Regions from separate parts of the Massilia sp. 01N410 genome, predicted to be linked through region 2. Evidence: predicted binding sites of a transcription regulator. Region 2 holds the regulator's gene; the other holds the start of a gene.
What was found. The regulator sigma-54, encoded in region 2, starts transcription at its own class of promoters, with help from an activator protein. The targets are predictions, from matches to a motif close to TGGCANGNAANCTGCTTT.
Positions count from the first base shown of each region.

Region 1 (7,307 bases), on a different contig from region 2:
GGGAAGGCCGCTTCGGCCATTCCAGCGTCATCGTCCTGTGCGAGGACGTGGATGCCCTGTTTTCAGGCTTCGTCGCGCGCGGATTGAATCCGCCCACCCGGCCGGATTCGCCGGTGCACGCCGGCCCGCTCGAGCAGACCTGGGGCACCCGCGAATTCTACGTCGACGACCCGAGCGGAAACACGCTGGTCTTCCAGCAGCGCCGCTGAAGCTGCGTCAGGGCGCGACGTCGCCCGCCTTCTCCGCAAACGGCCGCGCATGGCGCACCAGCGACACCAGGGTCTTCCCCGGCTCCTCGTTGAAGATCTCGTGGGCCGAATGCTCGAACCACACCAGCCGCTTCGACGGCGCCTTCACCTTCCCGAACCATTCTGCGGTGGCCGATGAGGACACGTTGTAGTCGTGCCGTCCGTTGAAGATCAGGATCGGGCAGCGGAATGTCGTGTAGCCGCTGAAGTCCATCGAGATCGTCTCCGCCAGCAGCCGGCTGGACGAGAATTCGGTGGCGTCCCAGATGGTCTTCAAATCCGCATCCGTGTATTCCGGCGACAACTTCACCGCGGCCGCCTCGGCGTCGAAGCCGGTCCTGCCGTACACCGCGCCGCCGTAGCGGCCCAGCCATTTGCGCTGCAGGTAGAGGTCCTTCAGTGCTACCTGCTTGCCCGGCTGGGCGTAGGGCGCGATCGATTCCAGCTCGCGCACCGCCTCGAGATTGTTCTCCTTCTTCGCCGCATCCATCGCGAAGCGCCAGCCGCGCCGCTCGCTTTCCGGCGCATCCGTGATCTGGCCGATGCCGATATAGGCGTGCAGCCAGTCAGGATGGCGCTGCGCCAGTTCGATACCGAGCGAGCTGCCCCATGAGTGCCCCATCACGTAGATGCGCTGCTTGCCGAATTCCTTGCGCAGCCAGGCCACCATCTCCTCGGCGTCGGCCAGCATGCGGGCGCGGGTCATGGTCGGCGCTACCTTGCCCGGATCGTTGGCGGCATAGGTCTTGCCGGCGCCGCGCTGGTCCCATTGCACGACCGTGAAATACTCTTCCCAGCCGCGCTGGAAGTACCAGCTGGTCGGCATCGCCACATAGCCCGGGCCGCCGTGCAGCATCAGCAGCACCGGGTTGCGGCGGTCGGCGCCGCGCACACTGATCCACTGCTCGATGCCGCCGATCCTGACCGCCTGCGTCCTTTCGATGCCCTGCGGGGTGACGATGCGGCGCATGTCGGCGACGATCTTCACCGCCTCGGCGCGGCTGGCGATGCCGTCGGCCCGGGCGTTCGCACCCGGACCGGCCAGCAGCAGCGCGCAGGCAAGCGATGCGTATGCGCGCCTCATCCTCATTCCTTGGCCGGATCGCGGTAGTGGAAGGGATCGGTCGGCGTCGGCTGCTTCGGCAGCACGTTGCGCGGCATCGGTGTGTCGCTCTCGGCCGCCTGCAGCAGCACGGTGGCCATGATCACCGCGGCCTGGCGCAGGTCTTCGGTGCGCAGGTGGTCGAAGGTGTCGAGGTTCGAATGGTGCACGCGCGAACCGTAGTCGAGCGGGTCCTGGATGAACTGGAAGGCGGGCAGGCCCATGCCGGCCATGATCTGGTGGTCGGTGCCGCCGGTCTTCTTGGCCACGACCTTGTTCGCACCCAGGCTGTCGAAGGGAGCGAGCCAGTTCTTCAGCACAGGTATCGCCGCGAAGTTACCCTCGGCATAGATACCGCGGATCTTGCCCGAGCCGTTGTCGAGGTTGAAGTAGGCGGCCATCTCGTCATAGCCGGGCAGCGGCGTGACCGGGTAGGTCTCCCACATGAATTCGGGCAGTTTGGCGTGCTCCGGATTGCTCGGGCGCGGGCGGGTCGCGATGTGATTTTTGATATAGGCGAGGGAGCCCAGCAGGCCTTGTTCCTCGCCCGACCACAGCGCAAAGCGGATGGTGCGCTTGGGCTTCACGCCCAGCTGCGAGAGGATGCGCGCCGCTTCCATCACCACCACCGAGCCGGCGCCGTTGTCGGCGGCGCCGTCGCCGGCCACCCAGCTGTCGAGGTGGGCGCCGGCCATCACGTAGCCGGCCTGGGGATCGCTGCCCGGGATCTCGGCCAGGATGTTGTAGGCGTTCGTGTCGCGGTCGTCGAAGTGGACATTGCTGTTCAGTTCGAGCTTCACTTCGCCGACCTTGGCCAGGCGCGCCAGGCGGCGGTAGTCTTCGGCCGCCATCTCGACTTCGGGCAGGGAGACGGTGTCGCCCTTGCGGTGGAAGTAGCCTTCGCCCTGCACCAGGCCGCCGTTACGGTAGGACATCTTGACCAGCGCGACCGCTCCTTCCGCCGCCATGAAGCGGTCGATCTCGCGCGCCTGCTCGAAGTATTTCTTGTACAGGTCGAACGACTGGTCCGGATCGTAGTGCGGCTGGTCGTAGGTCGACAACTTGCCCAGTTCGGCCTCGTCGTAGCGCTTGAAGGTGGCGCCGGTGTCGTCCTTCGGCACCTCCGGATAGCTGACCAGCACGATCCTGCCTTTCACCTTGCCCTTGTACTGGGCCAGGTCGCGCACGTTGCGGACCGGCGCCACCACGATAGTCGCGCTCACGGTGCCACGGGTCGCCGGTGTCCAGGCCACCGGGATCGCGGTCAGGGCCAGCGGCCGCGGCGCCACCATGCGCACGCTCGAGGATTCGATCCACCAGCCGCGCCCGAAATCGTAGCCTTCGGCGTGGACATTCTTCAGGCCCCAGCTCGTGAACATCTGCTGGGTCCACTTTTCCGCCTGGCGCATCGCCGGCGAATTGGTCATGCGGCCGCCGATGCGGTCGCTCAGGTAGGCGGCCAGGTTCACGACCTGGCCACGGTTATAGCCTTCGTCGGCGATGCGGTTGATGGTGTTGGCGTCGACCGGTTCGGCATGGGCGCCGAAGCAGAGCAGGGCGATGCCGGCGAGCAGGCCGGCCTTACGAATGTCGCACATAGATCCTCTTGGTTGTTTTTGTCAAAAAGGAATTGCGCAGAGGATTCTACGCCTGAGCAACTCAGCTGTGCGAACAGGATCCAGGCTTGCGTGTTGCGCAACGATGTTTCAAAATGAAACGTTCGTGAAACATCGATGCCGAAACACGCAGGGCGAAACGGCGCAAGTGCTTGAAAACACGGGGCAAGGCGCCAGCGATTGGCTTGGCACGCCGTTTGCATTAGTGAGGGCATATTCCCGTCAACGCATCATTGAAAGGTAAGAGGACATGAGCCAACTCTCCGCAGGCGCCAAATTCCGCCAGGCCGTGCAGGAAGAACATCCGCTGCAGGTGATCGGCGCGATCAACGCCAACCACGCCCTGCTGGCCAAGCGCGCTGGCTACCGCGCGATCTACCTGTCGGGCGGCGGCGTGGCTGCCGGCTCCCTGGGCCTGCCCGACCTCGGCATCTCGGGCCTGGAAGACGTGCTGATCGACGTGCGCCGCATCACCGACGTCTGCGACCTGCCGCTGCTGGTCGACATCGACACCGGCTTCGGCTCGTCCGCCTTCAACGTGGCCCGCACCGTGCGCTCGCTGATCAAGGCCGGCGCCGGCGCCTGCCATATCGAAGACCAGGTCGGCGCCAAGCGCTGTGGCCACCGGCCGGGCAAGGAGATCGTCAGCCAGGGCGAGATGGTCGACCGCGTGAAAGCCGCCGTCGACGCCCGCACCGACGACAACTTCGTCATCATGGCGCGCACCGATGCGCTGGCCGTCGAGGGCCTGGACAAGGCCGTGGAGCGCGCGGTCGCCTGCGTCGAAGCCGGCGCCGACATGATCTTCCCGGAAGCGATCACCAGCCTGGAGATGTACGCCCAGTTCAAGAAGGCGGTCAAGGTGCCGATCCTCGCGAACATCACCGAATTCGGCGCGACCCCGCTGTTCAGCGTCGAAGAGTTGAAAGGTGCCGACGTCGACATCGTGCTGTATCCGCTGTCGGCTTTCCGCGCCATGAACAAGGCCGCCGAGAACGTCTACGAGACCATCCGCCGCGAAGGCACCCAGAAGAGCGTGGTCGACACCATGCAGACCCGCGCCGAACTGTACGACCGCATCGATTACCATAGCTTCGAGCAGAAGCTCGATGCCCTGTTTGCCCAGAACAAAGCCAAATAATTCATCGAATACGGAGATATCAAGACCATGACCGATCAGACCAGCCAAACCGAGACCCCGACTTTCAAACCCAAGAAATCGGTCGCCCTGTCCGGCGTCGCCGCCGGTAACACCGCGCTGTGCTCGGTGGGCCGCTCCGGCAACGACCTGCACTACCGCGGCTACGACATCCTGGACGTGGCCGACACATCCGAATTCGAAGAGATCGCCTACCTGCTGGTGCACGGCAAGCTGCCGACCGCCGCCGAACTGAAAGGCTACAAGGCCAAGCTGAAGATGTTGCGCGGCCTGCCGCAAGCGGTGAAGAGCGCGCTGGAAGCCCTGCCGGCCGCCTCGCACCCGATGGACGTGATGCGCACCGGCGTCTCGGTGCTGGGCTGCACCCTGCCGGAAAAGGACGACCACAACATCCCGGGGGCGCGCGACATCGCCGACCGCCTGATGGCGTCAACGGGTTCGATGCTGCTGTACTGGTACCACTTCAGCCATAACGGCAAGCGCATCGAAGTCGAGACCGACGACGACTCGATCGGCGGTCACTTCCTGCACCTGCTGCACGGCCAGAAGCCATCCGATGAGTGGGTGAAAGCGATGCACACTTCGCTGATACTGTACGCCGAGCACGAGTTCAATGCCTCGACCTTCACCGGCCGCGTGATCGCCGGCACCGGTTCCGACATCTACTCGGCCATCACCGGCGCGATCGGCGCGCTGCGCGGTCCGAAGCACGGCGGCGCCAACGAAGTCGCCTTCGAGATCCAGAAGCGCTACGAGAACCCGGACGAAGCCGAAGCCGACATCCGCAACCGCGTCGCCAACAAGGAAGTCGTGATCGGCTTCGGCCACCCGGTGTACACGATCTCGGACCCGCGCAACAAGGTGATCAAGGAAGTAGCCCGCGATCTGTCGGCGAGCGCCGGTTCGATGAAGATGTTCGACATCGCCGAGCGCCTGGAAACGGTCATGTGGGAAGTGAAGAAGATGTTCCCGAACCTGGACTGGTTCTCGGCGGTGTCCTACCACATGATGGGCGTGCCGACCGCGATGTTCACGCCGCTGTTCGTGATCGCGCGTACCTCGGGCTGGTCGGCACACATCATCGAGCAGCGTATCGACAACAAGATCATTCGTCCGAGCGCGAACTATGTCGGTCCGGAGGATCTGAGGTTCGTGCCGCTGGCGGAGCGTAAGTAAACCACTGCCGTCATCCCCGCTTTCGTGGGGATGACGAAGGATGACATGAACGATCCGACTATCCGCCGACTCACCCCAAGCGACACAGCCGCCTACCGCGAGCTGCGCCTGGCCAGCCTGCGCGAGTTCCAGTTCGCGCACGGTCCCGACTACGAAGAAGCGCTCGGCAAATCCCTCGCCTGGCATGCGGAGCGCCTTGCCAGGCCGGACTACCACTGGTTCGGCGCTTTCGACCGTGAACTTCTGGTCGGCGCCATCTGCCTGCGCGCCAAGGAGGGCAGGCGGCTGCGTCACGTCGCCAGCCTGAACAGCCTGATGGTCGGGCGCGAGCATCAGGGCGCCGGCATCGGGCGACTGCTGACGGCGCATCTGATCGCCTTTGCCCGCTCGCTCGGCCACATCCGGCAGCTCACGCTGGTGGTCAACGAGGACAACGCGCCGGCCCGTCGCCTGTACGACAGCCTCGGCTTCCAGCAATTCGGCGTCCAGCCGGATGCCATCTTTCACGAAGGCCGGTACTGCGCCACGCAGCACCTGCTCTTATCTCTGGTTTCACCTGATCCATCATGAACAGCCAATATCGCAAACCCCTGCGCGGACAGGATGCCGCCCAGACCAATCTGCACTACTTCGACGCCAAGGCCGCAGTCGAGGAAATCCAGCCGGGCGCCTGGGACGGCCTGCCTTACACCTCGCGTGTGCTGGCCGAAAACCTGGTACGCCGCTGCGAGCCGCAGGCCCTGGTGCCTTCGCTGAAGCAGCTCATCGAACGCAAGCGCGACCTCGATTTCCCATGGTTCCCGGCGCGCGTGGTCTGCCACGATATCCTGGGCCAGACCGCCCTGGTCGACCTGGCCGGCCTGCGCGACGCCATCGCCCTGCAAGGCGGTAATCCCGCCCTGGTCAACCCGGTGGTGCCGACCCAGCTGGTGGTCGACCACTCGCTGGCGGTCGAGTGCGGCGGCTTCGATCCGGACGCTTTCGCCAAGAACCGTGCCATCGAAGACCGCCGCAACGAAGACCGCTTCGACTTCATCGAGTGGACCAAGAAGGCCTTCCAGAACGTCGACGTGATCCCGCCGGGGAACGGCATCCTGCACCAGATCAACCTCGAACGCATGAGCCCCGTGGTCCAGGTAAAGGATGGCGTGGCCTTCCCGGACACCCTGGTCGGCACCGACTCGCATACCCCGATGGTCGATGCGCTGGGCGTGATCGCGATCGGCGTCGGTGGCCTGGAAGCGGAGAGCGTCATGCTGGGCCGTGCTTCCTATATGCGGCTGCCGGACATCGTCGGTGTCGAGCTGACCGGGAAACCGCAGCCCGGCATCACCGCCACCGACATCGTGCTGGCGCTGACCGAATTCCTGCGCAAGTCGAAAGTCGTCTCCGCCTATCTTGAATTCTTCGGCGAGGGTTCGGCGAACCTGACCCTGGGCGACCGCGCCACGATCTCGAACATGGCCCCCGAATACGGCGCCACCGCCGCCATGTTCTCGATCGACGAGCAGACCATCAAGTACCTGAAGCTCACCGGCCGCGACGACGAGCTGGTGAAGCTGGTCGAGACCTATGCGAAGGAAGCGGGCCTGTGGTCCGACACCCTGGCGAACGTCGAGTACGAACGCACCCTGCATTTCGACCTGTCGACCGTGGTGCGCAACATCGCCGGACCCTCCAACCCCCACAATCGCGTGCCGACTTCGGAACTGGCGGCCCGGGGCATCGCCGGCAAGGTCGAGAATGAGCCGGGCCTGATGCCGGACGGCGCCGTGATCATCGCCGCCATCACCAGCTGCACCAACACCAACAACCCCCGCAATATGATCGCCGCCGGCCTGATCGCGCGGAACGCCAACAAGCTGGGACTGCTGCGCAAGCCCTGGGTGAAATCGTCGCTGGCGCCAGGCTCGAAGGCCGTGGCGCTCTACCTGGAAGAGGCGGGCCTGCTGCCGGAACTGGAAAAGCTGGGCTTCGGCATCGTCGCCTTTGCCTGCACCACCTGC
Region 1 is NZ_JBFTRV010000013.1:118,550-125,856, reverse strand. It holds gene AC1DOP_RS17930 (VOC family protein) at 1-209, shown strand, start outside; gene AC1DOP_RS17925 (alpha/beta fold hydrolase) at 217-1,332, opposite strand; gene AC1DOP_RS17920 (M20/M25/M40 family metallo-hydrolase) at 1,335-2,948, opposite strand; gene prpB (methylisocitrate lyase) at 3,217-4,107, shown strand; gene prpC (bifunctional 2-methylcitrate synthase/citrate synthase) at 4,135-5,301, shown strand; gene AC1DOP_RS17905 (GNAT family N-acetyltransferase) at 5,347-5,871, shown strand; gene acnD (Fe/S-dependent 2-methylisocitrate dehydratase AcnD) at 5,868-7,307, shown strand, end outside.
Region 1: the regulator sigma-54 is predicted to act here: its motif matches at 3,153-3,170, upstream of prpB (methylisocitrate lyase).

Region 2 (7,307 bases):
TACGACCTGACCTTGCGACCGCTCACCGGCAAGGACGCGCCCGTCATCGCCTTCCTCGACGCCCAGCCCCAGGCCGTCGAAATGCTGGCCGACATCCGCGCCTTCGTGGCCAAATGGCTGCCCTCGTTCAAGACCGACAACCGCAGCTACCTGACGGTGGCGGTCGGCTGCACGGGCGGACAGCACCGCTCCGTGTACATGGCGGAACGGCTGGCGGCTTACTTCGGCGAATCCGAACGGGTGGTTGTGCGGCATCGCGAGCAGCACTGATAGCCGAACCGGGATCCCCGCCTCCGCGGGGACGACGAGCTAACACTCACACCAACCCGGTCGCGTAAAACACCCCAATCACAAAGAACACCGCCAGCGTCTTGATGACGGTAATCGCGAAGATCTCGCGATACGACTCGCGGTGCGTCAGCCCGGTCACCGCCAGCAGGGTGATCACGGCGCCGTTGTGCGGCAGCGTGTCCATGCCGCCGCTGGCCATCGCCACCACGCGGTGCAGGACTTCCATCGGAATGTGGGCCGCTTCGGCGCCCTTGATGAACAGGTCGGACATCGCGGCCAGCGCGATGCTCATGCCGCCCGAGGCCGAGCCGGTGATGCCGGCCAGCGAGCTGACCGACACCGCCGCATTCACCAGCGGGTTCGGAATCCCCTTCAGGGCATCGCTGACGACGATGAAGCCCGGCAGTGCGGCGATCACGCCGCCGAAACCGTATTCGGACGCGGTATTCATCGCCGCCAGCAGGGCGCCGCCGACGGCTTCCTTCGAACCGCTGGCAAAGCGCTGGCTGACGCGGCGGAAGGCGGTCGCGAGCACCAGCAGGATGCCGAGCAGCAGCGCGGCTTCGACCGACCAGATCGCCAGCACGCTCTTGACCGTGGCCGTCACCGGCGTGTGCACGCCCGGCAGCACGTCGGGCGGCACCGTATAGGCGCCGGCGCCGTACCAGACCGGGATCATCTTGGTGAACGCGAAGTTGGCCACGCCCACCAGCACCAGCGGCAGCACCGCGATCAGCGGATGCGGCAGCGCTTCCCGGTTCGCCTCCGCCTCGGGCACATCGGCGTGCGCGCCATAGCCCTCGCCTTTCGCCATCGCGGCGCGGCGGCGCCATTCCAGGTAGGCCAGGCCGACCACGATGATGAACACCGAACCGATGGTGCCCAGCACGGGCGCGGCCCAGCCGGTGGTCTTGAAGAAGGTGGTCGGGATGATGTTCTGGATCTGCGGCGTGCCCGGCAGCGAATCCATGGTGAACGAGAAGGCGCCCAGTGCGATCGCGCCCGGCATCAGGCGCTTCGGAATATTGCTCTGACGGTAGAGCTCAGCCGCAAACGGATACACGGCGAACACCACCACGAACAGCGACACGCCGCCATAGGTCAGCAGCGCGCACACGGCGACGATCACGGCGTTCGCGCGCGAGCGGCCGATGTAGCGGATCGCCGCCTGCACGATGGATTTCGAGAAACCGGACATCTCGATGACCTTGCCGAACACGGCGCCCAGCATGAAGACCGGGAAGTAGAGCTTGACGAAGCCGACCATCTTTTCCATGAAGATGCCGGAAAAGACCGGCGCCACGGCGGACGGGTCGGTGAACAGGACCGCGCCGAGGGCGGCGATCGGTGCGAACAGGATGACGCTATAGCCGCGGTAGGCGGCCACCATCAGGAAGGCCAGTGCGGCCAGGACGATCAGAAACGACAAATTGGACTCCTCTATTGTTGTGCTTGGCTATGCCATTATTTCATTGCCTGATGAAATCATCGCATAAATTCGTGCTTATGCTGCAACGCATTATCGGCAGGCGAAAAAAAACCCGGCGGATGCCGGGGCGGCGGAGCGGGCGCCGCTTATGCCAGGTGGCGCAACGGATGCGCATGCGCCGGCCACACCGGCTCGAAGAAGCGCGCCACCATCTCCGGCGTGACGGCATCCAGCGCGGGCGGGTTCCACTTCGGCGCATTGTCCTTGTCGATCACCAGCGCGCGCACGCCTTCCAGCACTTCGCCGTGTTCGAAGTTGCGGCGCACCAGCGAGCGCTCCATGCGCAGGCAGGCGGCCACGTCCATCGTGGCGCCGCGCACCAGCATCTCGCGCGTCACGCACATCATCAGCGGCGAGCGCTGGCGCATCGCGGCCAGGGCCTTCTGCGCGAATGGGGTGTCATCGCCCTCCAGCGAGACCATCACGGCCTGTACCGAGTCGGCGCCAAAGTGCCTGTCGACCAGCGCGCGTTGCGCTTCGAGTTCGCTGGCGCCGGCCTGCTGCGCGAACGGCGCGGCGAAGGCGCGGATCGCATCGGCCAGCTGCTTGCCCGGCGTCGCAGCGATCAGCGCATGCAGTGCCGGCAGTTCGGCGCCCGGCACGAACACGTCGGCCAGGCCGACGTAGAGCGCATCGGCGGCGCCGATGGTCAGCCCCGTCAGTCCCAGATGCATGCCGAGCGCGCCCGGCGCATGCGACAGGAAGTGGCTGCCGCCGACGTCCGGGAACAGGCCGATGTTCACCTCGGGCATGGCCATCTTCGTGCGTTCGGTCACGATGCGCAGGCCGGTCTCGGGCCCGCCCTGGGCGATACCCATGCCGCCGCCCATGACCACGCCGTCCATCAACGAGATATAGGGTTTCGGATAGAAGTGGATCAGGTGGTTCAGCGCGTATTCTTCGGTAAAGAAGTCTTCCAGCAGGGCACTGCCTCCAGTGGGCGTAGCGCGCCCGGCCTGGTGGAAGAAGCGGATGTCGCCGCCTGCGCACAGGGCTTTCTCGCTGCTGCTCTTGATAACGACGGCGTCGACGTTCGAATCGTCGCGCCAGGCCAGCAGGGTCTCCGTCAGTGCGCGCACCATCTCCAGCGACAGCGAGTTCAGGGCCTTGGGACGGTCGAGGGTAATGATGCCGGTGCCGCTGGCAACGCGGGTCTGCACGTATTCGCTCATGTTCTTTTATTTATTGAAATGGAAAACGGCATTGTAGCGCGGCCCGGAAAACGAAAAGGGCGCCAGATGCGCCCTTCCTTGCTTGTGCTGCGCCAGCGGAAGGATCACGCTGTAGCGGCAGCTTCTCCTCCATCGTTGGGTATGCGCTTGAGCGGTGTACTACTGTGATCCTGCAGCATCTGCTTGTACTTCTGCACCTGCCGGTCGAGCCGGTCCATCAGCATGTCGATCGCGGCGTACAAGTCGTGCGCGGCGCTGGCGACGTGAACGATCTTGCCGGCGAGGCGCAAGTTGATCTCGGCCTTCTGGCGTTTTTCTTTCTCGGTGAGATTGTCAATGCAGAGGATGACGTGGGAGTCGATCACTTGATCGAAATGGCGGGTGATGCGTTCGAGCTTGTTCTGTACGTATTCACGGATTGCCGGGGTTACATCGAGATGATGTCCGCTGATAGTGAGATTCATACACACTCCTTTGATGATGCGCTGCCTGTCGTACGCGCATACCACGCACCAGGGCAGCGTTGTTGCAAGAAGCTTGCTGCAAGAGCTTGCTGAAAGAGCTTGCTACAGAGATTTACGGAGGCTGACGGGAGGGATCTTCAGCGCCTCGCGGTATTTCGCTACCGTGCGGCGTGCGATAACCATTCCCTGTTCCCCTAGCATCTCCGCGATCTTGCTGTCGGATAAAGGGTTTTTGGGGTCTTCTGCTCCTGTGAGTTGTACGATGAGAGCCCGGATCGCGGTCGAGGAGGCTTCTCCTCCTGCCTCGGTCGCGACGTGACTCCCGAAAAAGTACTTCAACTCGAACATGCCGTGCGGCGTCAGCATGTATTTCTGAGTTGTGACACGAGAAATTGTGCTCTCGTGTAGACCTAGTGTATCAGCTATCTCACGTAAAACAAGGGGCCGCATGGCAACGGCGCCATGGGAGAAAAAGTTCCGCTGGCGCTCCACGATTGCTTGAGCTACCCGAAGGATAGTATCGAAGCGCTGGCGCATGTTTTTGATGAGCCATTTTGCTTCCTGCAACTGCGCCGCCAGCTGGGATTCCGATTTTCCCTGCTTCATCAAGGTGGCATACAGGCTGTTCACGCGCAGGCGCGGCATCACCTCGGGATTCAGCTGCACGCTCCAGCCGTCCTTCGCGCGGCGCACGATTACGTCCGGCACCACGAAGTCGGAAACGTCGGAAGCGAAGGCCGCGCCCGGATGCGGATTGCAATGGCGGATCACGGCCTGGGCTTCGCGCAGGTCTTCGTCGTCGCAGTCGAGGGCTTTCTTGAGCTTGTTGAATTCGCGCTGCGCGAACCAGGTCAGGTAGCGTTCGACGATGGTCAGCGCCATGCGCCGCGTGACCAGCGGCACGCCCGGCATGCGGCGGATCTGCAGCGCCAGGCATTCGGCGGCGCTGCGCGCGCCCACGCCGGGCGGGTCCATGCTTTGCACCAGCGCCAGCGCGGTGCGCAACTCCTCGAATTCCACTTCGAGTTCGGCCGGGAGGCGCGCATGCAGCTCGTCCAGGGTTTCTTCGAGGTAGCCGTTGTCGTCGAGGGTGTCGACGACGATCTCGACCAGCGCGCAATCGCGCGGCGACATGCAGGTCAGGCGTACCTGCTCCATCAAGTGTTCGCGCAGCGAGACCGGGCTGGCTTCCAGCTGCGGGCGGCCGTCCTCTTCCTCGCCGCCGCTGCCGCTGCCGGAACGGCCAGAATCGCCCCAGTCCATGTCGTGCTCGGCGCCGCCGGCATCGCCGTTGTCGCTGTCGCCGCCTTCGGCTTCGGCGCCACCGCCGCCATTGCCCTCCTCGCCCTGGCTGGACGAGGGCGGCGAGTCGGGCGTGGTGGAGGTCGACGCGCCGTTGTTGATCGCGCCGTCGGCCAGCAGGCGCACCGAGTGGTCGAGCGGATCGTCGAGGCGTTCGAGCAGCGGGTTGTCGCTGAGGACCTGTTCAATCTCCTGGTGCAGCTCGAGAGTGGACAGCTGCAGCAGCCGGATCGACTGCTGGAGTTGCGGTGTCAGCGCAAGGTGCTGTGAGGTCTTGAGTTGCAGCGTCTGTTTCATGACTACATCCGGAAATGTTCACCCAGGTAGACGCGGCGAACCGATTCATTGGCGATGATGTCGTCCGGGCGTCCCGACGCCAGCACCGCGCCCTGGTTGATGATGTAGGCACGGTCGCAGATGCCGAGCGTCTCGCGCACGTTGTGGTCGGTTATCAGGACGCCGATGCCGCGCTCCTTCAGGAAGCGCACGATGCGCTGGATCTCGATCACCGCGATCGGATCGACGCCGGCAAACGGCTCGTCCAGCAGCACGAAGCGCGGGTTGGTGGCGAGGGCGCGCGCAATCTCCACGCGGCGCCGTTCGCCGCCCGACAGCGACAGCGCCGGGTTCTCGCGCAGCTTCTCGATCTGCAGCTCGGCCAGCAGCTCGTTGAGGCGCTCCTCGATGCGGTTCTTGCCCAGCGGCTTGCCGTCCTCGCGCTGCAGTTCCAGCACGGCGCGGATGTTCTCCTCCACCGTCAGCTTGCGGAACACCGAGGCTTCCTGCGGCAGGTAGGACAGGCCCAGCATGGCGCGCCGGTGGATCGGCAGGCTGGTGATGTCGGTGCCGTTGATGACAATGGCGCCGGCGTCGGCCGGCACCAGGCCCACGATCATGTAGAACGAGGTCGTCTTGCCGGCGCCGTTCGGGCCGAGCAGGCCCACCACCTCGCCGCAGGCGACCTGCAGCGAAACGTCGCGCACCACCAGGCGCTTGCCGTAGCTTTTCTGCAGCCCCTTGGCCACCAGGGTGCTGCCGCCGCTCGCGATGGCGGCGGCGTCTGCGTGTACATCCATCATTGCTTTCCTGCTTCCGGTTGCCCGGCCGACGCAGTGCGGCGCGGATAAAAAGTAAAACTGGCGCGGGCCTTGCCGGGCCTGTCGACGCCGCTCGGGTCGTTCAGGTTCAGCAGGACTTCCTTGCGCGCATCGTAGGCGATGAATTCGCCGCCCATTTCACGCATCACGTTGCTGCCTTCCAGCTGCCTGATGGCGGCGTTCGAACTGAACTTGACGACCTCGGTGCGCTCGTCGTACTCGATGCGCTCGGCCTGGCCTTCGTCCCACTGCTCGGGGCCGCTGTCGCGCTTCTGGCGGAACGACGCCGGCTTGCCGGGCGCCGCGACCAGGACGATGGTCTTGTAACCGTCCGGCGCTTCCTTGATCTCGGCACGCTCGGCCTTCAGCAGCATGGTGCCGCGGGTGGCGGTCACGCCGCCGGTCAGGACCACGGTTTGCGTGACCTGGTCCAGGGTCCCGTTGCCCCCGACCACCTTCAGCGGCTTGAGCGCATCCGCCCGCTCCGCCTGCGCCAGCGGCGCCAGCAACAGCGCGGCAGCGGCAAGGACGGCCTTCATTTACTGCTTCCCTGCCGGCGCCGCCGGCGTGGTCGCGGGAGCCGCCGCCGGCGCGGTACGGCGCGGCGCGATGATGATGGTGCCGCGTCCGCCGCCCGGCTTGCTTTCGCCGCTGGTGTCGTTGAACACGTTGGCCTGCTCGGTGCGGTTGTCGTAGGAGATGAACGGGCCGTTCACCTCGCTGGTCATGCGCTTGCCCTCGAGCTGCTTGACGACCGCGTTCGAGAACAGCTTGACCAGCTCGGTGCGCTCGTCGTATTCGATGCGCTGGGCCTGGCCTTCGACCCACAGGTCGGGGCCGCCGTCACGCTTCTGGCGGAAGGTCGCGGGCTGGCCCGGCGCGGCGGTCAGGGTCACCGCCATATAGCCTTCCGGCGATTCCGTGAGCACGGCCTTGTCGGCCTTGATCGTCAGGGTGCCGCGGGTCAGCACGACGTTGCCGGTGAAGGTGCGGGTCTGGGTGACCTCGTCGATGTGCGCGTTGTTGAAATCGATCTTGGCCTGCTTGAGAGAATCCGCACGCTCCGCCGAGGCGGTCAGGCTTGCCAGCGACAGCGCGGCGACAGCGAGTATTTTTTTCATTGTTTTCCTTTCGGCGGGAAGATGAGTTCTCCGCGGCCGCCCAGCGTCACCTGCTGTGTGGCGTTGTTGGCGACCATGCCGACGCCGGTGACCGAGGCGGCGCCGAGCGTCATCTGGATCGGCTTGTCGGTCTTCGAGATTTCCTCGTCCGGCAGCACGGTCAGCGCCTCGGTGCGGATGCGCATCGGCTTCGAGGTGGCGTTGCCGGGACGCGAGATGTCGACATTGCCGATCAGGTCGATCTGGTTCTGGTCCTGGTTGACGTTGGCGGTGTTCGCCGTCATCGTCATGTGCGGCCGGTCGGTGCTCATGCTCTGCACGACCGGCTTGTCGATCACCGAGGTGTTGTTGGCCGGGCGGTGGGTCAGGCG
Region 2 is NZ_JBFTRV010000010.1:69,456-76,762, forward strand. It holds gene rapZ (RNase adapter RapZ) at 1-270, shown strand, start outside; gene AC1DOP_RS15045 (GntP family permease) at 317-1,720, opposite strand; gene AC1DOP_RS15050 (enoyl-CoA hydratase/isomerase family protein) at 1,867-2,952, opposite strand; gene hpf (ribosome hibernation-promoting factor, HPF/YfiA family) at 3,057-3,416, opposite strand; gene AC1DOP_RS15060 (RNA polymerase factor sigma-54) at 3,519-5,015, opposite strand; gene lptB (LPS export ABC transporter ATP-binding protein) at 5,018-5,794, opposite strand; gene lptA (lipopolysaccharide transport periplasmic protein LptA) at 5,794-6,354, opposite strand; gene lptA (lipopolysaccharide transport periplasmic protein LptA) at 6,355-6,936, opposite strand; gene lptC (LPS export ABC transporter periplasmic protein LptC) at 6,933-7,307, opposite strand, start outside.